Regions from separate parts of the Salinispirillum marinum genome, predicted to be linked through region 2. Evidence: predicted binding sites of a transcription regulator. Region 2 holds the regulator's gene; the other holds the start of a gene.

Region 1 (15,613 bases), 250 kb from region 2:
TATCGGCCGACGGATGCTGAAGAGGAACTGGACATCCGCATTCGTTATCCGTTTGATGGTCGTGATCTTGACCAGATCGAGCGCCTGACGATTTCCGCTCGGGGTGAACAGGTACCTATTTCCAATTTCATTGAACGAAATGCCCAAGGTATTCAAGGTGATCTACTGCGCACAGGCGGACAACTCGCACACCGCATTGAGGCCAATGTATCAGCGGACTATGCCGTGGCAGACGTCATTACGGCGTTGAATGACGAGTTTCGCGCCATGTTGGCTTCGGGCGAGATTCCAGACACCGTGCGCCCGGTATTCCGGGGAGATCAGGAAAATCAGGAGGAATCAATGATCTTTCTGAGTACGGCCTTTGGTGTCGCAATCTTTATGATGTTGGTGATCTTAGTCACGCAATTTAATAGCCTTTATCAAGCTTTCATCATTCTGAGTGCGATTGTCTTCTCATCCTTCGGCGTGCTACTCGGCCTGATGTTGACGGGAGACCCTTTCGGTATTGTGATGTGTGGCGTTGGCATCATTGCGTTGGCTGGTATCGTCGTTAACAACAATATCGTACTGATCGACACCTACAATGCGTTGAAGAATGAAGGGGATACGCCGTATATGGCTGCCATCAAGACCGCCGCCCAGCGTCTGCGCCCTATTCTTTTAACCACCATTACAACCATCTTAGGTTTAATGCCGTTGGTGTTGCAGTTGAACCTGGATATCCTGTCCCAATCCTATACCGTCGGCGCTCCTTCAGCACAGTGGTGGACCCAGCTATCGACGGCCATTGCTGGCGGTCTAGCCTTCGCAACCATACTGACGTTGATTCTGACGCCAGCGTTATTGGTCGGTATTGACAATACATTGGCCAACGTGAAGGCGTGGCGTTCGCGCCCCAAGCGTCCAAAGCCGGCGCCCTTGGAGCCTAAAGAAGCGGCCGAAACATTGCCTGACAATGCCATCCCTAGCGAGGGATAAGAAGGAAATACAAGCGAATCGCTGAGCCCAGTGCTCAGCGATTTTTAGGCGGGCTGTGATGTTGTTCGATCAATCACGGCGGCAAACGGCTCTTCACCCTCGAACACGTCAAAGCTATCGCCCAACACGAGAGCCCCTTCTGTTTTTGCTAACACCGCGTTCTGGCCAAACACCGGTTGTTTTTGCCAAACCAAATTGCGCATTAAATCTCGTAAGACTGACGGGTCCCGTTCGGTGGTTCCGGGCTCAATCGTCACCACGGCACAACGCGTACAGGGTTTCACAATCGTAAGTTGATGCGTATCACTCGTTAATTTAAGCCAATATTGTTCCTGCCACGCGGGTGCACCGCTCAACACAATATTCGGTCGAAAACGTAACATAGACAAGGCATTACTACCGTCCCGCTGTTGATTCAAGGCTGCCAACGACTCTTCCAGACACACCAGCAAAGGAAAGCCATCGGCAAATCCTACCTTGGCCTGAGCGTAGTCTGGATGGGTGGATCGAGGTAGGTCGGTGCGATAACACACCAAGTAGACAGGCTGCGAAAAATACTGGCTCAGCCACTGGTTCATAGCATCGGGTGCCAAACGCACCGCTACGTCATCGGACCAAACTTGAGCCCGTACCGCGGTCACGCAGTCAACAGGTGAAACGTTTTTTGTCTCACCATCGGGTGCCGTAATGGTTAATCGTTGCCCTAAGACACTGGCTTTAAATAGACCGATCAGAGGAAAACGTCGTTGGCAGATAAAACGACCCTGTTCGTCCATCAGCATCCAGCGACGGTCGTCTATCGGCCCAAATTCGTCAAAACGCAGACTGGCGACGGGATTTCCGGACATACCTTTTACCGGATATACCCACAAGCCTGAAACCATCACCGACACGGCCAAATCTCCTTGCTGTTGTATTGTCTATTCCGACTATTCGACCTCAGTGGCCGCAACTGCTTTAATACGGTCTTGCACCATATTGGCTAACGACCCGGAATGGAATTTGGACAAAAACGCATCACAACCCACTTTTTTAACCATGGCCTCATTAAAACTTCCACTGAGCGAGGTATGCAGAACAACGAATAGACCGGCGAGTCTTGGGTCTTTCCGCACTTCCGTGGTCAGCATGTAGCCATCCATTACAGGCATTTCCGCGTCGGTTACCAACATCAACAATTTCTTAGGCACATCCTCGCCACTGTCCGCCCAGCCCTTCAACATGGCCAGTGCTTTTGCCCCATCTGTCGCTTGATACACTTTGATCCCAATGCTTTCAAAGGTGGCAGTGGCTTGTGAAATCGCCGTGTGCGAGTCATCCACCATCAAAATCTCCATGCCCTTGGCGCGTTCGACGACATCATCCTCGAGAGTACCGGCTGGTATCTCGGTCACGGGGGGCTGCACAGTAGAAAGGACTTTTTCGACATCAATGATCTCGATGATTCGGTTTTCAAAACGGGTAATAGCCGTTAAATAATGCGAGCGTCCTGAACCAACCGGTGGCGGCATGATGTCTTCCCAATTCAGGTTGACGATACGGTCGACCGCTCCGACAACGAACGCCTGCACACTGCTGTTGTATTCCGTAACTATGATGGTGGACTTATCGTTCACTTCGATGGGCCGCATACCAATGGCGCGACTCAAGTCGAACACCGGCACCGTCATACCGCGCAAATGAATAACACCATAGATCACCGGATGTTGACTCGGAATTAAGGTAATTCTTGGCAACGTCAGGACTTCGCGCACCTTGAAGACGTTGATGGCGAACAGCTGGGAACCGCGCAAATTAAAGAGCAGAATCTCCAAGCGGTTTTGACCGACCAAGTTCGTGCGACTATCGACGGAACTCATTAAGTTGGACATATTCGCCATCACTCCAAACCATACATCAAATGATTTTAGACGATCTTCACGACCGCGTACTAATAAACGTTACAACGATTCCATTCACACCTTACCAAATGGTAGGTCATATCTCGACATTGTGCTTCATAGACTTCCAAAGGCCACGAATTTTTTAACATACTGATATCCGCCTGTTGACAACCCACCGCGGACAACGCCTGCTCCGCTTGATAGAAAGACCGGCCAAACTCACGATTCGCGGCGGTGGGTGTCCGGCTGCTGCGCAGTGCATTTTGATCTACCCTCGCCTCGGTGCTCAAGGCCACCAACTCGGCATAATGACGATCATCCTGGTTTAGATCCCGATCACCAGCACGAAAATTAGCCAATTCTTGCAAACAGATGCGTTCTGGATTTCGGGTGTCCAACTTTCCAGCCACGCGCTCGCGCATCTGTTCATCTAGGGCAAATCCGGCATTCATGGTAAATAATGCCAAGCTCTCGGTACGACGATCATCGACAAAGCCGTTCAATTCCGTGATAAACCCATAATCAGCGGCTTGCATCATGGTAGCATTGCGTCGCCACCACTCCTGATCCGCCTCTCGCGCCGCTGCACTGGCCGGGCCACTGACGCCATCGCACGCCGCCACTAAAGCGCGTAACTCTGCTTCTGTTGCCAACGCATAGGCAACAGCTTCGTTGGTGTACTTGGCACTTGGCGCAGCACAGCCGACGAACAATAACGACGCGATCAGGCCGCCTACCAAGGATGTCTGCTTCATCCATATCTCCTTATTGATCATTAATTATTCAGGTTTATTCTGATGCATAGTAGATGTATTCGTTAACCAATGCGCAATATCATCAGCTGAAAATGGCCAATCCAATGAGGTTTGCGTGGATTCATCCAGCAGCACAGGGATGCGAGTACCATATTGCTCTAACAGTTTACTGTCTTCGGCGATATCTATCAGTTCGACCGAGCAGCGAGATTGTTCCACAAACGGCAATAAAATGCCTTGCGCCAATTCGCAGAGATGACAATGAGAGGTTTCATAGAGAATCAAAGCGCGCACAGCGAGTACCCGATAGAATGAGTCCCTTCATTCTAGACAAACTACAGCGGAATAACTACCAAGCCATCGACTAGGTACGCATCATCGGCATGATGGCCTTAGCAAAATCCAACATGGCGGAATTTTTCTTCGGATGGGCGCTTAGGGCATCTAACCAGGCTGGCTTAACGAGAAACTCAGGGTCCTTACGCTGCGCTTCCGCCAGTGCTTGCCCATATTCGCGAATCGGCGACATCCAATCACTACCAGAACTCATAGCACTGTATTGGGCTACCGCTTTGGTTTGTGTCATGTTCATCGTCATAGACGCCAGTGTATTGTTGTCCAGATTCAGAGACTTCGCCTTTTCAAAGGCTTGCTCGTATTTTCCACTGAAGAATTTATCAGCAATGCGGCCGATGTCTTTTAATAAATTCTCAATGGCCTTCAACTCTTCAGAGCTTAAATCACCCTGCACGGAAAAGCTGAAAGATTGACTGTTGTTGGATTCCCAAACAGCCGCCAATGCTTGTGCATCACCGTTATTACCCTTTGCCACCGCCATACTGGAGGACTGCATTTGCGCTGCACTGATGGTGATGACATCCCCTTCTTTCGTTTTCAAGTTGAAGGAGAAGTCATTGTTCACTTGTTGACCGGCAGCCTGCACCGAGCCCGCTTGGCTACTTCTCAGGGCGTCCGCTGATTGGCCGGTTTCCACCATTTCACGTATGGCTGCTTTGGTGTTGGCGAGCACATCGGTCAATTCATCCGACATCAGGCCGAGGCCATCGATAATGCCGGCCGCGTCTTTAATGCCCTGTTCCATACCTGCCAACGACTGTTCACGAATGCGGGTCAATTCCCCTTCCGTTGCCCCGTTAGCTTTCGCCATCGCCATAGACCGCTGTATAAATGAGGCGACATTTTTGATCACGGTATCCGCGTCAAAATTCTGCACTACGGCTTCGGGCGAGTTGTATTTTGTGGAAACGCTGCTGTTTAAATTGACCGTATCACGGCCTGATTGTGCTTTATTCGGGGTGTCAGCCACGGCGGGTTTATTGCTCGCCTGACCGACTTGGGACGCACCAATAGGCACCATTCCCGTCATGGGGGTTGATATTTGCATGTCGATTACTCCATTCCGCTGTGTCAGATTTAGCGGCATGGCTTAAAGAAACTTAAGTAATGTTTTGTAACTCCAGTGAAATTTCTTACTTAGTTCGATATCGAGTTCGACAAATCAGCGCTAAGCAGAAAATAATTCATAAGTGTATGTAGAAAAATGACGAATAACTGGTATCATTCCGCCACAAAATTCATCAATCACTGGCAACTCGTCATAATACCTACATCGATAGCACAGATGAAGTCCATATGCCGAGTCAGCCCCATTTCACACGAAAGAAGAATTTAGACCATGGCTCGACTTGATTCTCTGGTGATTTTCACAACGGTCGTTAAGGCCAATAACTTTACGAACGCGGCTCATGCTTTAGGGCTCACACCCAGCGCAGTGAGTAAACAGATCAGTTTACTGGAAGATCGGCTAGGAGTTCGTTTGTTAAACCGTACGACAAGGAGTGTAAGCCCAACCGAGGCCGGGCAACTGTTCTTTAACCGGTGTAATCGGATACTTGAGGACTTGGAAGAAGCCGAGCACATGGTAAAGGACTTGGACACCAGCCCCAAAGGAACGCTCAAAATTACAGCGACACCGACCTTTGGACGGGCGATGCTGATGAAGATCTTCAGTGAGTTCCTGCACGAATATCCGGACGTAAACTTTGATTTGATTTTAGCTGATAAGAGTTTGGATTTAGTGCGCGAAGGCATTGATCTTTCGATTCACCTCGGGTCTTTACAGGACAGCCGCTTGGTTGCACGCCCGGTGGCGCGACAAAATGTGATCATGGTTGCCACCCAGAAATATGCGCAAAAGCATGGCTTGCCGAAAAATCTCGAAGACCTGAACAATCATCATATGCTGATGGTTTCTGGCATTGATTATGCCGAGCCCCGGTGGATTAAACGATTCTTGAAGGAAGCCAATCTGCAAGATAAAGAACGTCGTTTTACGGTCAATGACGTAGACACCATGTGCGAAGCCTGTCACCACGATATGGGTGTGGCCGCACTGCCGACTTACATGGTACAGGAAGCACTCGACAGTGGAAAAATGGTGCATGTGCTGCCAGAGATCGTTTTCCCCAAACGCACCATTCATGTGGTGTATCCGGAGAATCGCTATCTATCAGCGAAAAGCCGTGCCTTTATCGACTTTATGGCCGACTACTTCGAGAAAAATTCCCTGCGGTAAGTCGAGTTAAAAAAGGGCGATTTTTATCGCCCTTTTTTTAACACCGCCAGAATGAGAATATTCCAGACGTTGAAACCACATAGCGACATTCTGGCTAGGCAAAAAAGATCGAAAGGAGCGCGTTTACTGGTGGTAAATAAGCAACTTGAGACCTTTTTTAACAACGCCAGAATGAGAGTATGTGGTTTTAAACACTTATTGCATAAATTCTGCTAACGGCCGGTGGGTCAACATCCGATCAATACTCGCCGTCAAAACCTCCTCAAGAAACACCTTATTTTCCTCACTGGTCGGACGGGTAGCGCGAGGTTGAGTTTGCGGCGTTCTAAACCGCCCTTCACGGAAGCTGTTACCATCCGCAGTTTCAACCCGGTAAGCGATTTCCGCTACGGTCTCAACTTGGCGAACCAGACCCTCTGTTACGTACTCATAGGCTAATTCGTTCAATGACACAGACAGCGAGAACTGGGCGTTGTTGGGCGTAATCACGTACCCCGCTTCGGTCAATTTCGCATTGAGCAACGCGCCTAATTCCTGCGCTACATTATTGCTGGATGACAAGGTACTGGTTTCAGAATAGGTTCCACCCAGGTTACCCAATACACTGGTACCGCGATTATCACGCACGGTAACACTGATCAGCGTACCAGCAACTGAACCAGCGAAAGTGGCTTCTGATTTGGGTTCAACCACCACTTGCTGCGGTGACACGGCACAACCCACCGCAAACACCATCACACTCATCAATAAAATAATCGATTTCAACATCGGGTCACTCCTTATCATTCGTTAAACCACACTACTGTCGCCGCAAAAACACCCATTCAGTGGCGCTGGATTCTGCTTCGTTGAAGGCATAACCATCCACCGAGAACGCCTTTAAACTGTCTGGGCGCGTCAACTGCTGTTCAGCCATGTATCGTACCATAGCACCACGCGCTTTTTTGGCGAAGAAACTGATGACCTTATATTGCCCATTCTTCCAGTCTTTAAAAACCGGCGTGATCACGGTGCAATCTTTGACAAACGGCGCCACACTGCGAAAGTATTCCGTGGATGCCAAATTCACCAAGGTGTGCTCTTTTGTTGCCTTTAGATCATTGCGCAACACAGTGGCAATTTTGTTACGCCAGAAAGAATATAGATCATTTCCTTCGGCGGTGCGTACTTTCTTCCCCATTTCCAATCGGTAAGGCAAAATTTTATCGGTTGGTCGCAATAACCCGTAAAGTCCAGAAAGAATTCTGACATGCCGATTCACGTAAGCCAGTTGTTCTGCGGTGAGTTGATACGCATCCAAACCCGAATAAACATCGCCCTTGAACGCAAAAACAGCAGCCCTGGACCGCTTTTTGGGCATAGGCCATGTCCATTGACTGAACCGAGTGACATTTTCAGCCGCGATTTTTTCCGAAATGGCCATCAACTCTTGTAGATCTTGTTGCGTATAGGTACGCATGATGTCGACCAGCGTCGCTGCCTCATCACTAAAACGTAGGGTCGTGGTTTTGTGTGCTGGCGTTGGCGAATCAAAATCCAAAGTCTTCGCAGGCGAAATAACAGCTAACATTGCGTCTCCTCAATAGACCGATAATTAGTTGGGCAATGTACCCCGTCATGGTAACGTTTGATGCTAAATTTCTCTCGGAGGTTGTCCGTATGGCGCTCAAGGTACAACGGTATTTTCTGCCCGAAAGTTTTCAAAACTACAATCATTTGGTGTGGTCAGCGGAGCACAAAACTGCGGCCGTGATTGATCCATTCGATTGGGCGGCAGCAGAGCACGAGGCTCAGCAACTGGGCGTGCACCTGCAAGAAATTTGGCTCACCCATGGTCATGGCGATCATATTCGCGGCGTACCGGCCAACTTTTCAGGCCGCATCATAGGCCATGTCGATCTGGCCAGCCAGCTCAACATCACGCAGCCCGTTGACCAGGCAACGAGTTTCGAGTTCGCAGGCGAGCGCATTGAGGTGTTGTTAACACCGGGTCATATACCCGACCATATTTGCTTTTTCCTGCCCAATGTTCCAGCACTTATCGCTGGTGATACCCTGTTCAATGCCGGCGTCGGCAACACGCGCAGCGGCGATACCCCAACCCTGTATCGCAGCATTCAACGACTAAAAAAATTGCCTGCTGAGACTCAGGTCTACAACGGTCACGACTACTTTTTAACCAACTTAAAGTTTACGGAATCTGTGGTGGGTTCTACAGAAATCACCCGGCACTGGATCAGTCAATGTGAAAAAGCCACGCCTGATACCCGCCCCATCACGACCATCGGTGATGAACTGCAGTACAACCTTTTCCTTAATACGGAACGTGAGGAAATAATAAAAAGCCTTGATAAACAAGGCTTTAAAACAGACTCTTCGGAATCAACATTCGCTGCGCTACGCAACTTGAGGGATCAATGGTAGCCAGCTCTGGCGCTGTCGTTCGTTAAGGACAAGGATTCGAATGGACACGCTGTATGGCTTCAATATCGGCCTTTACGGCGTCCGACAAGCAGATCTCGGCCGACGCTATGTTAGATTTCAGTTGTTCCATCGTGGTCGCGCCGATGATGTTTGCAGTGACAAAAGGCCGATCATTGACGTAAGCCAACGCCATTTGCGCCGGATCCAAGCCGTGTTTCTGCGCCACTTCAACGTATTTCGCAGCAACGGCATGTGCCAGCTCGGAGTTGTACCGCTGGAACCGTTTAAACAGCGTGATGCGCGCGTTTTCGGGCTGCTTTCCGTGCATGTACTTACCACTCAACACGCCAAAAGCCAGCGGCGAATAGGCCAGTAAGCCAACGTCTTCACGAATGGCCATTTCAGCCAGGCCCACTTCAAAACTACGATTCAGCAAATTGTAGGGGTTTTGAATGCTTTGCACGCGCGGGCCTATTCCGGCATCGCTCAGACGCAGAAATTCGTGCATACCCCAAGGTGTTTCATTCGATAAACCAATCTGCCGTACCTTGCCACTGCGCACGATAGTGTCCAGTGCGGACAGGGTTTCTTCGATGGCTATGGCATCATCATCGGCTTGGTGCTGGTAACCCAACTGGCCGAAATAATTTGTTAAGCGTTCAGGCCAATGAATCTGATAGAGGTCGATATAGTCCGTTTGCAGACGACGTAGACTGTCTTCCACCGCCTGAGAAATGTGCGCCAAATTCAACCGTGGGCCGCCGCGCAAATAACGAAACCCGTCTTGCGAACGACCGGTCACCTTAGTGGCTAGAACCACTTTATCGCGCTGCCCTTGGCGCGCAAACCAGGTACCCATGTATTGTTCGGTCAAGCCTTGGGTTTCGGCTTTGGGTGGCACAGGGTACATTTCGGCTACATCGAAGAAGTTGATACCTTGCGCAAGGGCGTAATCCATTTGCTCGTGGGCTTCGGCTTCGGTGTTCTGTTGCCCCCATGTCATGGTACCCAAACAAATTTTCGACACATTAATGTCGGTGCGACCAAGTTGACGGTATTCCATCGTATCTCCTATGGTTAACGACTGATTCAATATATACTGCTGCCCAGTATACGACTAACTGTGGAACCCATGTCCAGAACGAAAAAATCTCGCCGTCTAAAAGACAAACTTGACATCAAGACCGGCTCAAAAAAGAACTTCATTGAACGCGGCCAAGAAGGGCGCATTCCGTCAAAAAACAAATTGGCAAAGCACCCTGACAAGCTGAAATCGGCTTTTAAAAAGCATTTGGAAGAACAACAAAATCTTCCACAAGCCGAGCGCAAATCGGCATCTGATGAGGCCGAAGCCCTAGCCGCCGCGCCGGCCCCGTTCAGTCGAGCGGCCAAACAGGCCGAACGCGAAAAACCGGCAGCCGAACACGTGCCTGTCGAGCCATCGGTAACTGTCAAGCCGCACGCCCAGCCAAAAAGCAAGGCGAAGCAGGAAACGTCACCTTCGACCAAAGACGGTGCGGTGAGTCAAAAGGCTATGGACACTGCGTCCAAAAAAGCCAAGCCGACACCAATCAAGCCCGTCAAGCCAAACTTTGAGCAAACCGACACGGCGCAGCCCGCGAAAGAGAAACCCCGGTTTGATCAATTAAGCGGCGACGACTTGTGGGATCTTCTGGACGACTGAACCAGTGCAACTGACCGGATAGGACAAAGCAAACGGTAGAGAAAACGCATGAGCACATCAAGCACAGCAACCTCTCAACACACGGCTCGTTTTGAACGGCCCGATGTGCTGCGTGGTTTTGCCATTGTGCTTATGATGTTCTTTCATGGCTGGTACGATCTATCGGTGTTTCGATTTGTCGACATGAGCATGAAGGACCCGCTTTGGTTCAGTCTCCGAGCCGTGATTGTCGGATTGTTTTGTCTGACCGCTGGCGCCAGCTTGGTATGGGCCAATGGACAACATATACACTGGCCGCATTGGGCTAAACGCCAAGGTCAAGTCGCCTTAGGCGCCCTTCTCGTTACCGCATTCAGCCTGTTCGCTTATCCTGACAGTTGGGTCTACTTTGGCATTCTGCATTTCTTTGTGGTGGCCTTAACGGTCAGCTTGCCACTGCTCAAACACCCCAGAGCAGCGTTGTTCCTCGGGCTATTGCTGATTGTTGCAGAACGCCTAAATGCGCCGTTTACGGACCCTTGGGTGTATGACATCCTTCAACCACTGTTGAATTTACCCAGTGGCACCTTAGATCGGATGTACTTATTACCTTGGCTGGGCGTGGTTTGGCTGGGGATATGGCTTGGCCATCAACCCTGGTTAAAAGGCACTGTACCCGTATTTTATGGCAAACAGACACTGCTCTGGCTTGGCCGACGGCCACTGCTGGTGTATCTGGTGCACCAGCCCGTGCTGTTCGGGCTGGCGTGGCTGGTTTATATCGTTAGCCGAGTAACGTTCTAAGCTACCGATCCGCTGATCAGACCACTTTTTCCAAACGTTTCCAAAGCTTGTCGATGGCCGGTTTGCGCACCAGGGCACAGCGGTACATACGAATTTCCAATGGCGCCTGCCATTGGCTGCCGCCGCAGACCAATAGACGGCCTTCACGCAATTCCCGCTCGATACACAGCTCAGGTACCCAAGCTACTCCGGCGCCGTTCAACGCCATGCCCTTCAAACCTTCGGCCATGGCTGTTTCATAAACCGTGCGTAAACGCATCACCACGGGGTCATTGCGCAACAACAAGCGCACGGTGCGCCCTAAAAAAGCCCCGGGTGTGTAGGACAGCATAGGAATATCATCATCACCGGCGTCATCTAATGAATACATGGGCAGGCCGGTCTCCGGGTCTGGAATACATACTGGCAACATCGTGGTATGCGCTAATAAAATGGAGGGGAAGGTTTGCGCATCGAGCTGTAAGGTGGCGTAAGAGTCGTAATACACCTGCATCAAATCACACTGCCCTTCGCGCAGCGCATGCACTGCGTCCTCGACGTTCATGGCAACTAAACGCAGCGACATGTCTTGCATGACATCCTTCATGGTCGATAACCAATCGGGAAAGAAGGTAAACGCCAGAGAATGCGCCGCTGCCACTTCTACCACGGGTAGCGACTCTTTTTGCAAACCACGCAATCGGCTAATGCTTTCGTGTAACTGCGCCACCACATTTCGTGCGGTGATGAGAAATAACTGACCTTCCGGGGTAAGGTCTATGGGTGTGGTAGAACGGTCCACCAACTGTACACCTACAGCTACCTCCAGCGCCTTTATCCGCCGACTGAATGCCGGTTGTGTTACGTGGCGGCGCTCGGCCGCTTGAGAAAAACTGTGCGTCGCCGCTAGGGCAAGGAAATCTTCCATCCAACGTGTTTCAAAGTCCATGGTGTCTCTCGCTGTGTGATTTTTATCGTTTTAATTATGATTGCCGAACACTGTGCATATTTAAAGGTATGCACAAACTGCATGATAAATCTATATTCAGCATTAGTCAGCTAGAAATTTGCGCGGCACAATGGTTTCGTTGCTTGGGCAATAAGGAAGCCAACAATACTTCCTCGCCCAGTTTTCCGTCCCATCATATAGGTGAAATTGTAGACATCATGAACCCCGTACCGCGCCAAGACGAAGTGTTAACTCAACCGCACCGATTGGAAAAAGATCTACTTGGCCCGCTCGCCGTGCCAGCGAATGCCTACTATGGCGTGCAGACTCAGCGCGCCGTGGAAAACTTTGCACTAACGGGCGTTCCTTTGTCGCACTTTCCAAAAATGATCATCGGGCTGGCCATGGTAAAAAAGGCCGCCGCATCCGCCAATACACAATTGGGACTGCTGGAAGAAAAGCGCAACATGGCGATTCAATATGCCTGTGACCGGTTGATCAACGGCGATTTCCACGACCAATTTGTGGTCGACATGATCCAGGGTGGCGCGGGAACCTCTACCAACATGAACGCCAATGAAGTGATTGCCAATATCGGCTTGGAATTTCTCGGTCATGCAAAGGGCGCATATCAATACTTGCACCCCAACAATGATGTCAATATGTCACAGTCTACAAACGACGCGTACCCAACCGCTATTCGGGTCGGCTTGCAGCTATCACACGCAGAGCTGGTGGACAGCTTGGCCTTACTGCGCGACAGCTTTGCCCGCAAGCGCGATGAGTTCCAGGATGTCATCAAAATGGGCCGTACCCAATTGCAAGATGCAGTACCCATGACCATGGGCCAGGAATTCGGTGCCTACGCCACCACCTTAGGCGAGGACATAGACCGCATCGCCTCTCTGTTTGATCTGTTGCGTGAAGTAAATTTAGGCGGCACGGCCATCGGCACGGGCATCAATGCAGACCCGGACTACGCGGCCTTAGCGGTAAAAGAATTGTCCGGTGTCTGTGGTCATGAGATGCGTTTGGCGCAAGACCTGATCGAAGCCACCTCCGACATGGGTGCTTTCGTGTTGTTTTCCGGGATGACCAAACGCTTAGCCATCAAACTGTCGAAGATTTGTAACGACTTACGTTTGTTGTCGAGTGGACCACGCACCGGTTTTAACGAGATCAACTTACCGGCTCAACAGCCGGGCTCGTCCATTATGCCGGGCAAAGTGAACCCGGTGATACCAGAGGCGGTCAATCAGGTTGCCTATCAAGTCATTGGCAATGACCTCGCCATCACCATGGCAGCCGAAAACGGGCAGTTGCAGCTCAATGTCATGGAACCCTTAATTGCCTACAAAATTTTGGAATCCATGCGTTTATTGCGTCGAGCCATGGATATGTTGCGCGAACGCTGCATAGACGGGATTACAGCGAATCGAGAACGTTGCCGCGAGCTGGTGGCGAATTCCATCGGTTTGATAACGGCTCTGAACCCCTATATCGGTTATGACAACGCGACGCGTATTGCTAAAGAAGCGTTGAATTCCGGACGTTCTGTGTTGGACTTGGTGCTAGAAGACGGTTTGTTAACGGCCGCTGAATTGGACGAGTTTTTAAAGCCTGAAAACATGATCAATCCGCGACCCATGCGTATTCGTGAACGGATTGTGTGACGCTCTTGGCGGCACGGAGGCCGCCTTTTTTATCCTGACCGCTTGGTCACACCAAACTTTTGGACACCACTTCGTAGACATCCTTCGACAACGCCTCAACGGCCACAATGCGCTGCAATTCGGTTTGCATGGCGTCTTGTATTTCCGGTGTATAACGTCGCCAGTAGGTAAAAGGCGTACACAGGCGAGCAGCGATTTGCGGATTTAAGCTATTCAATTGAATGATGGCGTCGGCCAAAAAGCGATACCCTGCTCCCTGGTCCGCATGAAAGGCCACCGGGTTGCGCATGGCAAAACCGCCTATAACCGAACGCACACGGTTGGGGTTGGTCCAACTGAACCCTGGGTGTTCGGTTAAACGGCGTATTTCGGGGACACGTATGCGAGGTACAGTGGCGCGGATGGACAGCCATTGTTCCGCCATTTGCGCATCGTCCTGCCAACGCTGATAGAAACCATTCATGGCCTCGTCCCACGCCTCATTGGCCACTTCACCCCACAGTTGCAATGCCGCACTTTGGTCCGTCATATTGTCGGCTTGTTGATAAAGCTCGGCGGCCAGGTGCCAGGCAGTGTGATCACCGGCAATTAAATAACTCAATGCCACTCGATGTAAGGCGCGTCGGGCAACCTGTTGATGCTCAAAAACATAAGCCGCTTCTGGCTGTGTTTGTCCGTACAACACCTGCCACTCGGCCGCCAGTGACTGGCCCAAATCGCGCCGTATATCCGTATGTACTTTGTCTAAAGCCACCGGGTCAACCGGCGTGTATTGTTCCGCCAAATAGGCTTGACTGGGTAATCGTAGCAAGCGGGCTTTCACCGCATGATCTAATGTGTCATCGACCAACACATCTCGTACCGCATCGGTCAATACCGTTTTTAAGCCATCGGCTTCCGCAGCGCCACGAACTGCGCTGAGCAATACCCGAGTGGCCAAGGTTTGCATTGCATCCCATCGGTTAAACGCGTTGCTGTCATGGCGCACCAAATGGCGAAGGTCTTCCACCGTGTACGGATACGACAAGACAACTGGCGCCGAAAAATCACGCAGCAGTGATGGCACGGCATCTTCGGTTACGCCACGCAAAACCAGGGTATCGTTTGCTTTGCGCAAGCTGAATGTCTGCAAGGTTGCGTCATAGCCGGGATGATCGGTACTGAACATCAATTCAGCGCCACTGTGTTTGCCCATCAAGCCCAATTTTACCGGCATGTGGAAGGGCAGCTTTTCAGGCTGCCCCGGTGTGGCCGGGCAGAACTGTTCAAACATCAACGAAAAGGTCTGCTGCGCAGCGTTATAATGTCCCTCTACTTTTAAGCGCGGCGTGCCCGCTTGGTCATACCAGCGTTTAAATTGGGTCAAATCCAACCCGGAAACGTCAGCCATGCAAGTAACAAAGTCGTCTGTGGTGACGGCTTGACCGTCAAAACGGTCAAAATAAAGATCGGTGGCTTGGCGGAAGCGATCGGCACCCAGCAAGCTGTGTAGCATCCGTACGACTTCAGCCCCTTTTTCATACACCGTCAGGGTGTAGAAATTATTGATTTCAATGTACGACGAAGGCCGAACCGGATGCGCCATGGGGCCTGCATCTTCGGCAAACTGTGAGGTGCGCAACAAAGTGACATCATCCATGCGCTTAACTGCGCGGGCATGCGTATCGGCGGTAAATTCGGCATCACGAAAAACCGTAAAGCCTTCTTTTAAACTGAGTTGAAACCAGTCCCGGCAGGTGACACGGTTGCCGCTCCAGTTGTGAAAATACTCATGTGCAACGATGGCTTCAATGCGCTCAAAACCATCATCGGTGGTGGTTTCAGGATCCGCCAAGACACAAGCCGAATTAAAAATATTGAGCCCTTTGTTTTCCATGGCACCCATATTGAAATGATCGACCGCAAC
Region 2 (15,613 bases):
GGGCGCTCCGGTCGTCGAACCCACCCCGGCACCGGCTCGTCGTGCGCCCTCACTGCCTGAAGCTAAAGCCGACCCGTTGGCGCCAACCACAGCCCTAACCCGGGATTCCCTGCGCGACCTGCTGACGCCACGCGGCGCGCAAAAATCGCCTACAGCCCCACGTAAAGCACCGGAAACGATGCAGGACAGTATCATTCGGCTTTCAGAGCAAGAAGGTGGCGGTGGTTTGACGCGTGATGCCTTGATGCAGCTCTTGAACAAGCATAAAGATCCCCTGGAAGAAAAACGGCAGAAGCTGCGTGAGCAAATGGCGGAACAATCGTCGGATTTTGACGTTCCCGAGAAGATTGTGAAATCACCGTCAGCCGCGCGTCCGGTGAAGCCAGAGCCGAAATTCGTTGAAGATGTAGCTCCGGCTCCAGTGCCAAAAGCGCAGAAACCGGTCGAAAAGCCCAAGCCTATACCACCTCGGCCCGGCGTATCGCCCGAACAAAAAGAATTGTCGGCGATGCGCGAAGAGCTATCAGCACTGCGCGAATGGCTGGAAGTGCATGAGCGTCAGAACATGGGTGTTACCGGTGGGCCATTGGCCCAGCGCCTTGGTCTGTGTGGCTTTGATAGCCGTTGTGTGACACCCTTGGTCGAAAAATACGGTGACCAGCTAGCCGATGATAGCTGGACCTTGGCGTTAGAAAAAATCGCCAGTCTGGCCGAAAACAATGCGGAGTGTTTGGTCAAACGCGGCGGTATCGCGGCCTTGGTGGGTCCAACGGGCGCCGGAAAGACGACCACTTTGTCAAAGATTGCTACACGCTTCGCCATGCAGCATGGTGCGGACGCATTGGGTATTATCTCACTGGATCAGTATCGCATCGGCGCGCATGAGCCCGTCAAAATACTGGCGCGCATTCTGGGTTGCGAGATCATTCTGCAAGATCAGGCCGACAACTTGGAAGCCGCACTTAACCGGCTAGCCAACAAAAAGTTGATCCTGATCGATACCAACGGTTCCGAACGCGGGCTGACGGCGTATCAGGCTCAACTCGGTGACAGCGCGCTTGAGCGGCACATTAAACCCATACTTGTCTTGCCTTCTAATTTGTCGGTGAACAGTCTGCAAAATGCGTTCAATCGTTTTAATGTTTTGAAAGTTCGCGGCATCATCCTGACCAAAGCGGATGAAAGCGCTGAAATTGGCCCCGTATTAAGCCTCAGCCTGCGCAAGAAAGTGCCCATTCTGTATTGGAGTGACGGCACATTGGTGCCGCAAGACCTTCACTTTGGACAAGTCAAGCGCTTGGTGGAGGTGAGTTACAACCAGTTAAAGCGAGAATTCTCGGGGGCTAAAATAGCTCTCGCGGGATAATCGAACACTATTATAATATGGTCTTGGCAAGGTAGACTTACTGCCAACCGTTAGGAATTGACGCAACATGGCAAAACAGGAACCCGTACAGGTTATTGCAGTCACCGGAGGTAAAGGCGGTGTCGGCAAGAGCAATGTATCCATCAATGCCGCTGTTGCTATGGCAAAGTTGGGGAAGCGGGTCGTTGTGCTGGATGCCGACCTTGGCCTAGCCAATATAGACGTTTTGCTGGGGTTGCGCGCAACCCGAAATCTGGTCGATGTATTGGATGGTCGCTGTGACTTAAAAGATGTCATGGTCGAAGGGCCGTGTGGCATCAAAGTGATCCCAGCCTCTTCTGGTACTCCCTACATGGCCAATCTGGCCGAGCAAGAACATGCAGGTATTATTCACGCATTTTCGTCCTTGGCGGATGAAATGGATGTATTGATTGTTGATACTGCTGCGGGGATTTCCCGTACCGTGGTCAGTTTTGTTCGTGCCTGTCAGGAAGTTTTGGTGGTGGTGTGTGATGAACCCACTTCCATTACCGATGCGTATGCCTTGATTAAGGTCATTAGTCATGACTACAACATGAACCGTTTTCGTATTTTAGCCAATATGGTTCGTACCAAAAATGAAGGTTTGCGGTTGTACCAAAAATTAACCAGTGTCACGGAACGCTTCGTAGACGTTGCACTTCAGTACGCGGGTGAGATACCTTTTGACGACAATGTACGGCGCGCTGTACAAAAACAGAAGTCGGTGGTGGACGCGTACCCCAATACCAAAGCCTCTATTGCCTATGAGCAATTGGCGCAACAAATGGTACGATGGCCATTACCAACGTCACCCAAGGGACATTTGGAGTTCTTTGTAGAGAGACTGATAACGGGCAGCATTCGCTGACGTGCTAGGTATGGGTAAACCCTTAGATGTATGAATCGAAAAGTAAACATCAGTTGGATGAATTGGTTACTGCGCATGCGACGCTGGTAAAGCGCATTGCGCACCATCTGATGGCCCGTCTCCCGGATACCGTTTTGGCCGAAGACCTTATTCAAGCAGGCATGATCGGCCTGATTGAGGCGGCAAAAAATTACGATCGGAGCAAGGGCGCTACCTTTGAAACCTACGCCGGTATTCGCATTCGTGGTTCCATGCTTGATGAAGTGCGCAAAGGGGATTGGGTGCCGCGCAGTGTGCACCGTAACAGTCGCCGCGTTTCAGACGCCATTCGGACCGTGGAAAATCGTGAAGCTCGCGACGCGCAAGATCAGGAAGTCGCCGCGGAGATGGGCGTTTCACTGGATGAGTTCTATGCGTTGTTAAAAGATACGCAAAACGCGCGCTTGTTTAGTTTTGAAGAGTTAATGGAAAATTCGTCTGCCGCCGAGGGCGAGCCGGATTGGCATTCCACAATGGAACATGGCCCCGCGCAAGCACACGAAAGCACCACAATGCACAGTTCTATGGTTGAAGCCATAAAAACACTACCAGAACGTGAGCAACTCATACTATCCTTGTACTATGACGAAGAATTAAACCTGAAGGAGATCGGTTTGGTGCTTGGGGTCAGTGAATCGCGCGTGAGTCAGATCCATTCTCAAGCGACCCACCGACTGCGAGCGCGCTTGCGGGACTGGCGTGAGACGGAAGATTAACGTATACCTATACTTATAACGAAAAAGAATTTTAATTTGCGCCGAGAACCTTGACTGGGTTTGCGTGTTTGGAGGTAGCCTTGGATAAGAACATGAAAATTCTGGTAGTGGACGACTTTTCCACAATGCGCCGCATTGTGAAAAATCTCCTGCGGGATTTGGGGTTTTCAAATACTCATGAAGCAGACGATGGCAGTACAGCATGGCCCATGTTGCAAAGTGGGGATTTCGACTTTCTGGTTACAGACTGGAACATGCCCGGCATGACCGGCATTGAACTGTTGCAAAAAGTACGTGCTGACGAGCGACTAAAAACATTGCCCGTACTCATGGTCACGGCAGAAGCCAAGCGTGATCAGATTGTCGCCGCCGCACAAGCGGGCGTGAATGGATACGTGGTTAAGCCCTTTACCGCAGCAGCGCTGAAAGAAAAAATCGAAAAGATTTTTGAGCGCGTAGATGCCAGCAAATAACTGACTGACGGAGCAATTATGAGTCAGACAGGAACCGAAACGAGACAAGAGTTCGAAGAACTCATTAAGCTCAAGTCACACGAGCTGCAAGCCTTTATTGAGCGCGGTGATTTAACGGGCGCCATGGCGATCATCCAGCAGTTGCAAGACGCCCGCGAGCAAACACTCTACAAAGAAGTGGGTCGATTGACCCGTGGCCTGCACAATGCCATCACCAATTTTCACATCGACGCGAGCCCCGATGAAAACCCTACGCAACTGTCTGAAATGGCCGATGCTACGGATCGCTTAGACTATGTGGTCAAAATGACCGAAGACGCCGCCAACAAAACCATGGACAAGGTAGATGAGTGTATGCCCATCGCCAATGATCTCGGTAATGTGGCCGACGAGCTGCGAGCCGAGTGGCAGCGCTTGTCCCGGCGTGAAATGTCGGCCGACGAATTTAGAGAATTATACTGGCGGATGGATACGTTCCTGGACCGTTTAAGTACAGATTCCAAATCGCTCTACACGCATTTATCTGACATTTTGTTGGCTCAAGATTTCCAAGATCTCACCGGACAGGTGATTCAGCGAGTGACCGGCTTGGTGCGGGATGTGGAGAAAAGTCTCGTTGACTTAGTCTTGCTGGCCAGCAAAGTAGAGAATGTGGCGGGCTTTGAACATAAAGACGAGCCCGAAGAAAAAGTGCACGACGTATTGGCCGGTCATGGTCCTTCCGTGAAGAAAACCGAAGATGTCGTATCAAGTCAGGATGATGTCGACGACTTACTATCCAGCCTTGGCTTTTAGGGAGCTGTACTATGAGCTTTGATGCCGACGAAGAGATACTACAGGACTTCCTGGTTGAAGCAGGTGAGATTCTTGAATCTTTATCCGAGCAATTGGTGGAACTGGAGCAGCGTCCTGAAGATCCTGACTTACTGAATTCGATATTCCGGGGTTTCCATACCGTTAAAGGCGGAGCCGGTTTTCTCCAGTTAACGCCTTTGGTGGATTGCTGCCACATCGCCGAAAACGTATTCGATGTATTGCGCAAGCGCGAACGCCCGGTAACGTCTGAGTTAATGGACATCGTATTGCAGGCACTCGACACCGTGAACGTCATGTTTGATCAGGTACGCAGTGGTGCCATGCCTGAGCCTGCATCGCCTGAACTCCTTGCGGCACTGGAAAAGATGACCCATCCGGACGATGCCGAAGAACCCTTGGTTGCAGCGTCAGAGCCAGAGGAAGAGCCTGAAGTACCGGCGGACGACGAGTCTCCAGTGTCAACAGAACCGTCTGGTGACGCGAATATCGTGGCGGGCAGTGACATCACCGACGATGAATTTGAACATTTACTCGATGCCTTGCAGCAAGGTGCTGCGTCTTCGGCAGCCTCAGCATCGCCACCGCCTACAGCAAAACCTACCGAAACTAGCGCTCCGGCCGCTGGAGCAGATGATGCTGATGAAATCACCGATGATGAATTCGAAAAATTGTTGGATGAATTACACGGGGCCGGAAAGTTCACGGTAGCGGGTGAAACCGTTAGCGCGGAAAAACCGAAATCATCGAAAAAGCCAGGTGTCGCTGCGGTCACCGCCAGTGGTGACGAAATCACCGATGAAGAATTCGAAAAATTACTGGATGAACTGCACGGTAAAGGCAAGTTTGACGGGGATGTCGCACAAAGTTTTGATCAAGATGCGGTAAAAAAAGCGGCAGAAGAACCGCCGAAAGACGATTCCGTCGCTGTGGCTCCGAAGGCGCCCGCTGCATCAACCGCAGCGGTTAAGCCAGCGGCAGCGAGTTCGGCAGAGCCAGTTAAGCCAGCCCCTGCGGCTAAAGCATCTGAGCCTGCTAAATTGCCACCCGCCAGCATTCCTGCACCGGCGATGCCAGACCCGAAAGGTGCTGCATTGGCGCAAGAAGCGACCGTCCGAGTCGATACCAAACGGCTTGATGACATCATGAATATGGTGGGTGAGTTGGTCTTGGTGCGTAACCGGCTGGTTCGTTTGGGTGAAGCCCAAGGCGACGAAGACATGCAAAAAGCCGTGGCCAATTTAGACGTGGTCACCACCGATCTGCAAAATTCAGTGATGAAGACGCGCATGCAACCGATCAAGAAAGTGTTTGGTCGGTTCCCTCGCGTGGTACGCGATTTGGCGCGTAGCCTGAAGAAAGAAATCAATCTAGAGCTCATTGGCGAAGAGACCGATCTCGACAAGAATCTGGTGGAAGCCTTGGCTGATCCTTTGGTGCACTTGGTTCGGAACTCGGTGGATCATGGCATCGAAGCACCGGACGTTCGAGTGGCGGCAGGAAAACCTAAAGTGGGTAAAATAACCCTATCCGCAGAACAGGAAGGGGACCATATTCTGTTGTCCATTCATGATGATGGCGGTGGTATGGACCCCAACAAACTGCGTGCTATTGCCGTCGAACGTGGGGTTATGGATCAGGATGTGGCCGACCGGTTATCGGATAAAGAGGCGTTCAATCTTATCTTCGCCCCGGGTTTTTCAACCAAGAAAGAGATTTCCGATGTGTCCGGCCGTGGTGTTGGCATGGATGTGGTGAAAACCAAAATAGCGCAGCTCAACGGTAGCATTGATATCGAATCGCACATGGGCAAAGGCACCAGTATTCGTATTAAGGTGCCTTTGACTCTGGCCATTATGCCGACCTTGATGGTGATGCTGGGTGAGCAAGCGTTTGCCCTGCCGTTGGTCAGCGTCGATGAAATTTTTCATCTGGATTTGACCAAAACTAATGTTGTTGACGGTAAGGAAGTGGTGGTGGTGCGTGGTCGTCCGTTGCCGCTGTTTTACTTGAAGCGTTGGTTGATTAAAGGGTCTGTTAAACATGGCAAAGAAGATGGTCATGTGGTGGTTGTGTCGGTTGGCACCCAGCAAGTTGGCTTTGTAGTGGATCAGTTGGTTGGGCAGGAAGAAGTGGTGATTAAGCCTCTGGGTCGTACCTTGCATGGTACGGCGGGGATGGCAGGCGCCACTATTACGGGCGATGGTCGTATTGCTCTTATCTTGGATGTACCCAGCATGCTGAATCATTATGCTTGATGTTGGGTGTATATAACGAGGAACCATAATGCCCATTAGCGTTCTGGTGGTGGACGATTCGTCGTTCTTCCGCCAGCAGATTATTACTATTTTGCGCGGAAATGCGGAAATAACTGTGGTTGGTACTGCGAGCCATGGGCGGGAAGCGGTTGATAAAGCGCTTCAGCTCAAGCCCGACGTGATAACCATGGATTATGAGATGCCCGTTATGGATGGCATCTCGGCGGTGCGGGAAATCATGGCCAAGCAGCCGACAGCCATTTTGATGCTGTCTTCGTTAACTACGGCGGGAGCGCGTGTTACCCTTGATGCGCTTGATGCGGGTGCTCTGGACTATCTGCCGAAGTTTCGTGAAAGCATTACGCAAAACGAACAACTCAAGAAGCAGTTGGTCGATAAAATTATTGCCGTGGCCCGGCAACGCAAAGCCCATTCCACGCCAAGCACGGCACACATCAGTCGTCCGACAACGTCGTCGGCACCCGTTGAACGCAAAACCTCTCGAATTACATTACCACGTAAGCCCGAGCTCATCATGATCGGTACCAGTACCGGTGGCCCTGTTGCTCTGCAGCGCGTACTGACGCAACTCCCTGGTAATATTCGTGTACCGATTTTGTTGATTCAACATATGCCGGAAGCCTTTACCGGGCCATTTGCCGAACGCTTGGACAGGCAATGCCAGATCCGTGTTGCTGAAGCAAAAGATGGAAGTGTTTTAGAGCCCGGCTTGGCGTTGTTAGCGCCCGGTGGTAAACAAATGATGTTGTCGTCGCGGAATTCCGTGCGCATTGTGGCGGGCGACGAACGTTTGAATTACAAGCCATCGGTCGACCTCACCTTCAGCAGCGCGATTAAGTACTACAGTGATCGAGTGTTGGCGGTGGTATTGACAGGTATGGGGGCGGATGGGCGTGACGGTGCCCGCCTACTGAAACAAGCGGGCGCTCACGTATGGACGCAAGACAGCGCCAGTTGTGTGATTGATGGCATGCCAGCCTCTGTGCGCAATGCAGGGTTGTCCGATGCGGATATCCCATTGGACGATATCGCTAAAACCATCGTCGGCGTTTTGTAGGCGGGTCCGCCATGTTGATCACCGGGCTGGTTATTGCCTGCACCCTGTTTCTCCTCGGCGTTATTCTAAGTGGCGGCACCACCACCGCCTTGTTCAATGTACCGGCGCTTATCATTGTGTTGGGTGCTACCTTCGGATTAGCCTTAGCGCAGTCGGACCGCCGTCGGCTGCGCCTGGTCGGTAAACGATTGACCACTTTGCACCTTCCATATGTTCCGCCTTACCAAGAAAATGATCTGGTGGTGTGGGCGCAAACTGCCCGGAAGGAAGGGCGGTTGGCCTTGGAGCCAGTGGCACAAGGAGTGACCGACACGCTCGCGGCGCAAGGGTTGCAATGTTTGATCGATGGTGCGGAACCCGACGATATTGAACACTTCGTCAACGTTGCCATGGTTGCTGAAGAGGAGCGAGAGCTTCAGGTCGCGGAGTTTCTCGAGCAATTGGCCATTTACGCACCCTTGATGAGTGCTATTGCAGCCGTGATTGTGGTTTTGCAGTCGGCAGCTCAGCCAACGAACCCACTGTTGTCGCAAATCGGATTCTTTAATGCCGGTGTCACCTTAGTCTATGGTCTGATGCTGTCGGCCATCGTCTTCCTGCCTTTGGCATCGCGCACTCGTTGGTTAGCACGGTGCCAGTACCGATGCCGTGAGACGCTATTGGATGCCTTATTGAGCATAAGCCGAAATGAACCACCGCGACGTTTATCAGATCGCCTAGCGTACCGCTCAAAATGACCAGGCCCGGACGCACATTCCCTCGCCGACACAGTGAAACGTCTTCAATTCATCGTTGGCACAGGCCCATTGTCTACACTTTTTTCTCCTTGAGTTTAGTGTTGTGGTGGTTGCTGGGTGGGCGTTTTTTTATGGTGCAGCCTGATACTGACGCCTTGGATGTGTTGACCCCAGCTGCGCCCGTGTCAGGCGTTGAACGTTCGCCTCGAATTACTCAAACACCTGAAGATGCGGGTGGGCAGACGATACAGCCATGGGTACCTATTGCAGATGGGGAACAGTGGGTGATCATTGAACGAGAATTAAATCGCCTGCATGAGGTATTACCCGAGCAATTGAACTATGATTGGTATCGAACAGACTCTGGTGCCATGTTGGCGTTGTCTGCCGATTCTTTATTTGCGCCGGGCGATTATGTTTTGCGAGCCGACCAAGTGGGCGCTGTCGAGCGGGTTGCTGAAACGTTAAAAACGCTGCCCGTTTTGGTTGCCGTGGCAGGTCATGTGGATGATCGAGCGCTTTCATCTGAAGCCGCATGGCAGTTATCCAGTCGCCGTGCTGCCAGTGTTGTCAGTGTTTTAGCGCGCGTGGATATTGCACCGCAACGTTTGTCAGCTGTCGGTTACGCTGGTGCGTTGCCACAAGTGCCTAATGACACGGCAGACCAACGGGCAATCAATCGACGCATGGAGTTGATTCTTACGGTGGTATCGGATATTCCTAAAGTTGAATCTGCGTTGGCAGATACACTACCTACTATCTACCCGGAGTAATAGGCGTGCACGTTTGGGCCATAGCGAATCAAAAAGGGGGCGTCGGTAAAACGACCTCTGTAGTTAACCTCAGTGCCTTGCTGGGTGAGCAGGGTAAGCGTGTGTTGATGGTTGACATGGACCCTCAGGGTAGCTTGACCAGTTATTTCCGCATGAACCCTGATGCTATTGAGCAAAGTGTGTACGACTTGTTTATGTACAAAGGGCGAGTGCCTGATAACCTGACGGCACAACTCATCGTTGATGATGTTATGCCCAATGTGGCGTTATTGCCTGCCAATACGGCCCTGGCAACCTTGGAGCGCAATATATCGCAGCAAGGAGGCATGGGGCTGGTTTTATCGCGCGCGTTGGCGCAGCTGTGGGACGACTTCGACTATGTATTAATCGATACCCCGCCCTTGTTGGGTGTATTGTTGATTAACGCCATCGCCGCTGCACAGGTTCTTATTCTGCCGGTGCAAACAGAATTCATGGCATTAAAGGGTTTGGAACGCATGATTCATACCCTGCAGATGGTGACGGCTTCGCGCAAGAAACAGTTGACCTATTTGATCGTACCCACCATGTATGACCGACGCACGCAAGCCGGTCAGCGCAGCCTTCGCACCTTGCGACAAACCTATGATGATCGCTTGTGGAAGTCAGCCATTCCAATTGATACGCGCCTGCGGGATGCCTCCCGCGAGGGTATGTCCATCACACAATTGGATCCCACTTCGCGGGGTTGTGAAGCTTATACCAGCCTGTTGAAGACACTGCAGCACGATCTGCCATAATGCGTTACCATGACACCCTAACCGGTTGGGCAAGCAGAAGCTTCAGCCTCGTAAACGGTAAGAGACATTTTAACCTGTTCCTGGGAGTTCGGGGTGAGTAGTTCTGATTCAAGCAAGAAAGTGGTCACTGAGATAGCGCCCGCTAAATTGGCACTCAATCATTATCTGGCCATCATGCTGGAAGAAGCAACGTCTTGGGAAGATGAGCTGGAGCCCGCAGTTGCAGTGCCGGACGAGCCTGCGCAACAAGAGCCGGTGTCCGAACCGCCGCCTGCACCAGACACGGCGACGGTTGTGCCTGACCCCGAGCCCGAGCCGGAAGTAGAGCCCTCGTTGCCCGAGCCGCCTGTAGCGTTGGCACCCGTGGAGCCCAAGTCGGCGCCCAAAGCACCTGCGCCAGTAGAGACCACACCACCCGTTGTGCTGCCAGAAGAAGGCGCACCGACCTTCAATGATGAAATTCATTTAGGCGCTCAACAACCCATATTAGCTTGGGAAGAAAACGGACGGCCCGGTTGGGCGCAAAGCCGGTTCGATTGTTTGCTCTTCAAAGTCGATGGTTTGGCACTGGCGGTTCCGATGATTTTGCTCGGTACTATCTATAAAATGGACAGCGAATTAACACCGCTTTTTGGCCAACCAGACTGGTTTCTAGGCTTACTGCGAGTGCACGACGGGCGGAATATTCGGGTGGTGGATACTGCCCGGCTGGTGATGCCAGAGCGCTATCGTTCGGAGGCCATCGAGTCGTTGACCTATGCCATTGGCATCCATGATTGTGATTGGGCGATGGGCTGCCACGAAGTGGTGGGTTCGATTACCCTAACGCCGGATGATGTGAAATGGCGCTCGGAACGTACCCGGCGACCTTGGTTGGCCGGTACAGTGGTCGATCATATGTGTGCCTTGATCGACTTGGATGCGTTTGAAACAACCTTATTGGCGCAGCGGGCCAAGGCGTCCAAATCGAAGTAAAAATGGATGGAAGGGCGATTGCGAAGAATTTGTTATTGGGAAGTATGCCGAACAAGGGTAAATTAGGCTATATTGACAACATCATATGCAACATTACGGAAGAGCAGCTTCTTTTGTTTTGTTGAGTAGGACAGCTGACTGAATTAAGGCGGGCAAATTATGAGTACACAAGCGGCAAAAGCGTCAGACGATCCAATCCTACAGTGGGTCACTTTCCGATTGGAAAATGAAACCTATGGCATCAATGTGATGCAAGTGCAGGAGGTTTTACGTTATACCGAAATCGCACCTGTGCCGGGTGCCCCGTCTTATGTCTTGGGGATAATCAACCTGCGCGGCAATGTGGTTACGGTGATTGATACGCGTGAACGTTTTGGCATGTCGCCTTCAGAAGTCACCGATAATTCCCGCATTGTGATCATTGAAACCGATATGCAGGTGGTGGGTATTCTGGTTGATTCAGTGGCTGAGGTGGTTTACCTGCGGCAGTCTGAAATTGAAACTGCACCGAACGTCGGTAATGATGAAACCTCGAAGTTCATCCAAGGGGTTTGCCATAAGAATGATGAGTTACTCATCTTGGTCGAATTGGATCGTCTGTTCAGTGTTGATGAATGGCAGGAATTGGGCGAAATTTAAACCCATGACCATGTGTGCACGGATTGCTCAACAGCGTTTAAAGGTCGTTTGAAGATGAATCTCGCAGATTCTTCTTTGTTGCTATGGTTTGTGGCTTTTGCCAGTTTATTCGTCGTTGTCCTGTTGGTGTTGTGGGTTTCAGCAGGACGACGCAACAAGCAATTGGCGGAAGATGTGTCGGCGATGCGGCGTGAGTTATCGATGATTCAGGCCGGTAATATCGGGCTGGGCAAAAAATTACTGGCCGTGGCTCGGCAAACCCAGCATGCCCAAGCGCAATTGCGACAGCAAACCGTTGCGCCCCCAACAGTCTCCGTGCCCAATCCAGTACCACCAAAACCCAAAGACGTTAGCAAGCCCACCGCACCGGCGGATGATGAGGAAGACAGTTTAGCGCAGTTCGATACGGCGCAAGACCTACTGCGCCATGGGGCAGGTATCGATCAGGTTATCAAGCAAACCGGTTTGACGCGTTCAGAGGCTGAGCTTATTTTGTTGTTAAACAAACCCAGCATGAGATGACCAACATATACGGGCACATTATTTAATGCGTTCAATCTCCAAGCCCAGCTGAAAGCGTTTTGGCCCAACTTCCTCTACGCGCTGCACAATCACATCGGCGTCCAGTGGTGCGAACTGCCCGGTCAGCGCTGGTAGGTGTACGGAAAATTGCGTAAGCATAGGAAATGATTCATCGACTTCAATCAGCATACCTACGGCACTCAGATCAATGCAAAGACACGATTTTTGGGTACCATCTGCCAAATGAATGACCGCAGGCGCTTCCATGTTCATGCGCATGAAAGAACGTTTTTCCAAATAGTCTCTATCGATCATTTACCCCACCTTCCGGTCAGTCAAAAAAACATCGTTCTACAAGCCCGTTTATAAAAACTATTGCGCAGTCTGTCAAAGACAAATATGGATCGGCACTATGCTTCTGCGGGTTTTGTGGTTCAATCGGTGAAATTCAACGAGCAGACTTGCAGCCCGCAGAGTGAAAGAGTAGGCTCCCCAAAAACACATTTGTAGGGCACTTCATGGCAGTTGCCAAAGCGACACTCTTGGTTATCGATGATGACGCTTCGGTCCGTGAATCACTAGCAGGCTATTTGGAAGATTCCGGTTACGACGTACTGCAAGCCTGTGACGGTGTAGAAGGGCTGGACATATTTTACCGAGAGCTGCCGGATTTGGTTCTCTGCGATCTTCGCATGCCCCGCAAAGACGGTTTGGCCGTATTGCAAGAAGTGGTCGAACAGCGTCCCGATGTGCCTTTTATTGTGGTGTCCGGTGCGGGTGTCATGTCAGATGTGGTGTCCGCATTGCGCTTCGGGGCTGCCGATTATATTGTTAAACCCGTGACGGACTTGGCTGTCGTAGAGCATGCGATTGATCGTGCTTTGGAACGTGTCCGTTTGCTCCGTGAAAATAACCGTTACCGTGATACGCTCGAAGATACCAACCAAAAATTGCAAGACACCATAGAAACACTGGAAGCGGATCTGCGCGCCGGGCGCCATGTTCAGCAAACCATGTTGCCAGCGCGTCCGTTCAAGGCGCACGGCATTCAGGTTGATTACGTGTTGCAGCCGTCAATGTTCTTAAGTGGCGATTTTGTCGACTACTTTGAACTGCAACCCGGTGTGCTCTTACACTACATTGTTGATGTTGCCGGACATGGCGTGTCCTCTGCCATGGTGACTATCCTGATTCGCAATGAAGTGAATCGTTTACGGTATGAATGGCGCTACAAAATTTCGCAACATGTTGAACACCCCGCTGAAGTGCTCGCCTTGTTAAATCAAGAATTGTTGCGCAGCAACATTGGTAAGCACGCCACCTTATTTATTGGCATCCTTGATTCGCTCAATCAAACCTATCGCTACGCCAATGCGGCGCATTTTCCGTATCCGATTGTTGCCGTGGACGACCAATTTCGCACCTTGGAGCTGCCAAGCTCACCACTGGGTTTGTTTGCCGAAGCACGTTATGAGGAGCATAGCCTGACGTACAGCGAACAACTTGCGGTGGCGATGTGTTCCGATGGTTTGTTGGAAATTAATCCGGCACAGAGCTTGAGCGAGCGTGAAGAGGCGTGGTTGTCGCTGGTGCGGAATTGCCGTTTTAATGTGCCGGAGATGAGCCGTGCACTGAATTTGCATGACATTGAAGAAGCGCCAGACGACATGACGGTCATGACGGTCGCGCACTGGAAAGAGAAATCATGAAACAAGGCCAGATACTGGTAGCAGACAAGCAAGACGTTTATGTCCTAAAACTGGTGGGGGATGTGCGTCTGACCCTATCAACGACGTTAGAGCAGTGCATGCAGAAAATGCTGGCTGCCGAACATTATCAGCATGTGGTCGTCGATTTGACCGACGCCGATGGGCTGGACAGTACAACCTTGGGGTTATTGGCCAAATTGAGCATACAGGTGCAAAAACTCCAACATTACGTGCCGCTTTTGGTGTGGCGCTCACCGGATATTCAGCGCGTATTGCTGAGCATGGGTTTTGCCGATACGGTGTATCAAATGGTGGATAAAAGTGACTTAGTAGCTGCCCCTGTAGAGGCGATAGAAGCCGTTGCTAGCGATGAAGAAGAGATTCGCACCCAGGTACTGGACGCGCATCGTGTCCTGATGTCATTGAATGAGACGAACGAACATACCTTTCGTGATTTGGTGTGTGCCTTGGAGCAAGGCCAGTGCTGAAGCCAACACGTTTAATCTTTAAGGAAACAGTATGACCAATCCAGCGGCGAAAATTGCCGTTTTAGGGGGTGGCAGTTTTGGCACCGTCATTGCGAATATAGCAGCACAAAATGGATGCGATGCTCGGTTGTGGATGCGCAGCGAAAAACAGCTAGAAGACATTCTCGAAACGGGTATGAATTCACGGTATCTGCCGAAGTATGAATTGCACGAAAATTTATTGCCGACCAATGATCTGGCAACAGCGGTGCACGACTGTGATGTGGTCTTCGTTGCGGTGCCCAGTAAGGCCTTCCGGGTTGTGTTGGAAGACGCGTTGAAGTATATGTCGCCGAGCGCGGGCCTGGTCAGTTTAACCAAAGGCATTGAACCGCATTCATTTCATTTGATGAGCGAAATCATGCGTGAAATGGCCCCGAAACATCCGATTGCGGTGATCAGTGGGCCAAACTTGGCGAAAGAGATTGCACAAGGTCAATTGACGGCGACCGTTGTGGCGTCTAAATCGGCCGCGTTGCGGCATCAGGTGCACGATGTGTTGGGTAGTCCCCGTTTCCGTGTTTATGCGAATCCTGACATTTATGGTGTTGAGCTGGCCGGGGCACTGAAGAACATTTACGCTATTGTTAGTGGTATGGCTGGGGCATTGGGCATGGGCGAAAATACACGTGCCATGTTAATGACGCGCAGCTTGGCGGAAATGAGCCGCTTCGCCGTGAAAATGGGCGCTAATCCGTTAACCTTTATTGGTTTGGCTGGCATGGGGGATTTGATCGTTACCTGTACTTCTCCACTTAGCCGAAACTATCGTGTTGGCTATGCCATTGGTCAAGGTTACTCACTCAAACAAGCGGTAAAGCAACTGGGTGAAACGGCGGAAGGTGTGAACACCTTGCGGATGGTAAAAGAGAAAGCCGATGAACTGGGTATTGACATGCCGTTAGTCAACGGGCTTTATGAAGTGGTTCATAACAATCAAAATGTCGACCTGATCGCAGATCACCTAATGTTGGGTGAGCGGGCGCAAGATGTCGATTTCATGTTTGATCAGGAATGAGGAAACATCATGTCGGACGATAGCCGGAGTAAATGGGAATACCTGTTGTTTCGTGTACTTTACATGATTCTTTTTTGGCTGGTGAGTCGCATCGCTTGGATCTTCATTGGTATCTTTGCCTTCGTGCAATTGGTGTATGTGATGATCAAAGGTGAAAAGCAACCGGCTCTTCTGAATGTCGCCCATTCAACCGTGCAATACGCTCATCAGTGTGGTGACTATTTAACCTTTCAGTCAGAATATAAGCCGTTTCCGTTCAATGATTGGCCGGGAACAGACGCAGAAGAGACCAACAGCGACGA

What was found. The regulator FliA, encoded in region 2, starts transcription of late flagellar genes. The targets are predictions, from matches to a motif close to CTAAAGTTNNNNNNNNNNCNGCCGATA.
Region 1: the regulator FliA is predicted to act here: its motif matches at 5,055-5,081, upstream of ACFOSD_RS09650 (DUF5610 domain-containing protein).

Annotation. Positions count from the first base shown of each region.
Region 1 covers NZ_JBHSAL010000002.1:533,561-549,173, forward strand. Annotated here, with positions in the region: gene ACFOSD_RS09625 (efflux RND transporter permease subunit) at 1-981, shown strand, start outside; gene ACFOSD_RS09630 (MOSC domain-containing protein) at 1,026-1,865, opposite strand; gene ACFOSD_RS09635 (chemotaxis protein) at 1,911-2,852, opposite strand; gene ACFOSD_RS09640 (hypothetical protein) at 2,912-3,619, opposite strand; gene ACFOSD_RS09645 (glutaredoxin family protein) at 3,644-3,913, opposite strand; gene ACFOSD_RS09650 (DUF5610 domain-containing protein) at 3,984-5,024, opposite strand; gene ACFOSD_RS09655 (LysR family transcriptional regulator) at 5,316-6,215, shown strand; gene ACFOSD_RS09660 (YajG family lipoprotein) at 6,411-6,983, opposite strand; gene yaaA (peroxide stress protein YaaA) at 7,015-7,785, opposite strand; gene ACFOSD_RS09670 (hydroxyacylglutathione hydrolase) at 7,875-8,639, shown strand; gene ACFOSD_RS09675 (NADP(H)-dependent aldo-keto reductase) at 8,662-9,702, opposite strand; gene ACFOSD_RS09680 (hypothetical protein) at 9,772-10,323, shown strand; gene ACFOSD_RS09685 (heparan-alpha-glucosaminide N-acetyltransferase) at 10,372-11,106, shown strand; gene ACFOSD_RS09690 (LysR substrate-binding domain-containing protein) at 11,123-12,034, opposite strand; gene aspA (aspartate ammonia-lyase) at 12,253-13,707, shown strand; gene pepN (aminopeptidase N) at 13,754-15,613, opposite strand, start outside.
Region 2 covers NZ_JBHSAL010000002.1:784,880-800,492, reverse strand. Annotated here, with positions in the region: gene flhF (flagellar biosynthesis protein FlhF) at 1-1,366, shown strand, start outside; gene ACFOSD_RS10895 (MinD/ParA family protein) at 1,434-2,255, shown strand; gene ACFOSD_RS10890 (RNA polymerase sigma factor FliA) at 2,282-3,010, shown strand; gene cheY (chemotaxis response regulator CheY) at 3,103-3,483, shown strand; gene ACFOSD_RS10880 (protein phosphatase CheZ) at 3,502-4,278, shown strand; gene ACFOSD_RS10875 (chemotaxis protein CheA) at 4,290-6,554, shown strand; gene ACFOSD_RS10870 (protein-glutamate methylesterase/protein-glutamine glutaminase) at 6,583-7,632, shown strand; gene ACFOSD_RS10865 (motility protein A) at 7,644-8,369, shown strand; gene ACFOSD_RS10860 (OmpA/MotB family protein) at 8,501-9,142, shown strand; gene ACFOSD_RS10855 (ParA family protein) at 9,148-9,921, shown strand; gene ACFOSD_RS10850 (chemotaxis protein CheW) at 10,015-10,896, shown strand; gene ACFOSD_RS10845 (chemotaxis protein CheW) at 11,056-11,535, shown strand; gene ACFOSD_RS10840 (DUF2802 domain-containing protein) at 11,590-12,057, shown strand; gene ACFOSD_RS10835 (PilZ domain-containing protein) at 12,076-12,372, opposite strand; gene ACFOSD_RS10830 (response regulator) at 12,576-13,766, shown strand; gene ACFOSD_RS10825 (STAS domain-containing protein) at 13,763-14,254, shown strand; gene ACFOSD_RS10820 (NAD(P)H-dependent glycerol-3-phosphate dehydrogenase) at 14,286-15,311, shown strand; gene ACFOSD_RS10815 (DUF4389 domain-containing protein) at 15,321-15,613, shown strand, end outside; gene sixA (phosphohistidine phosphatase SixA) at 15,613-15,613, shown strand, end outside.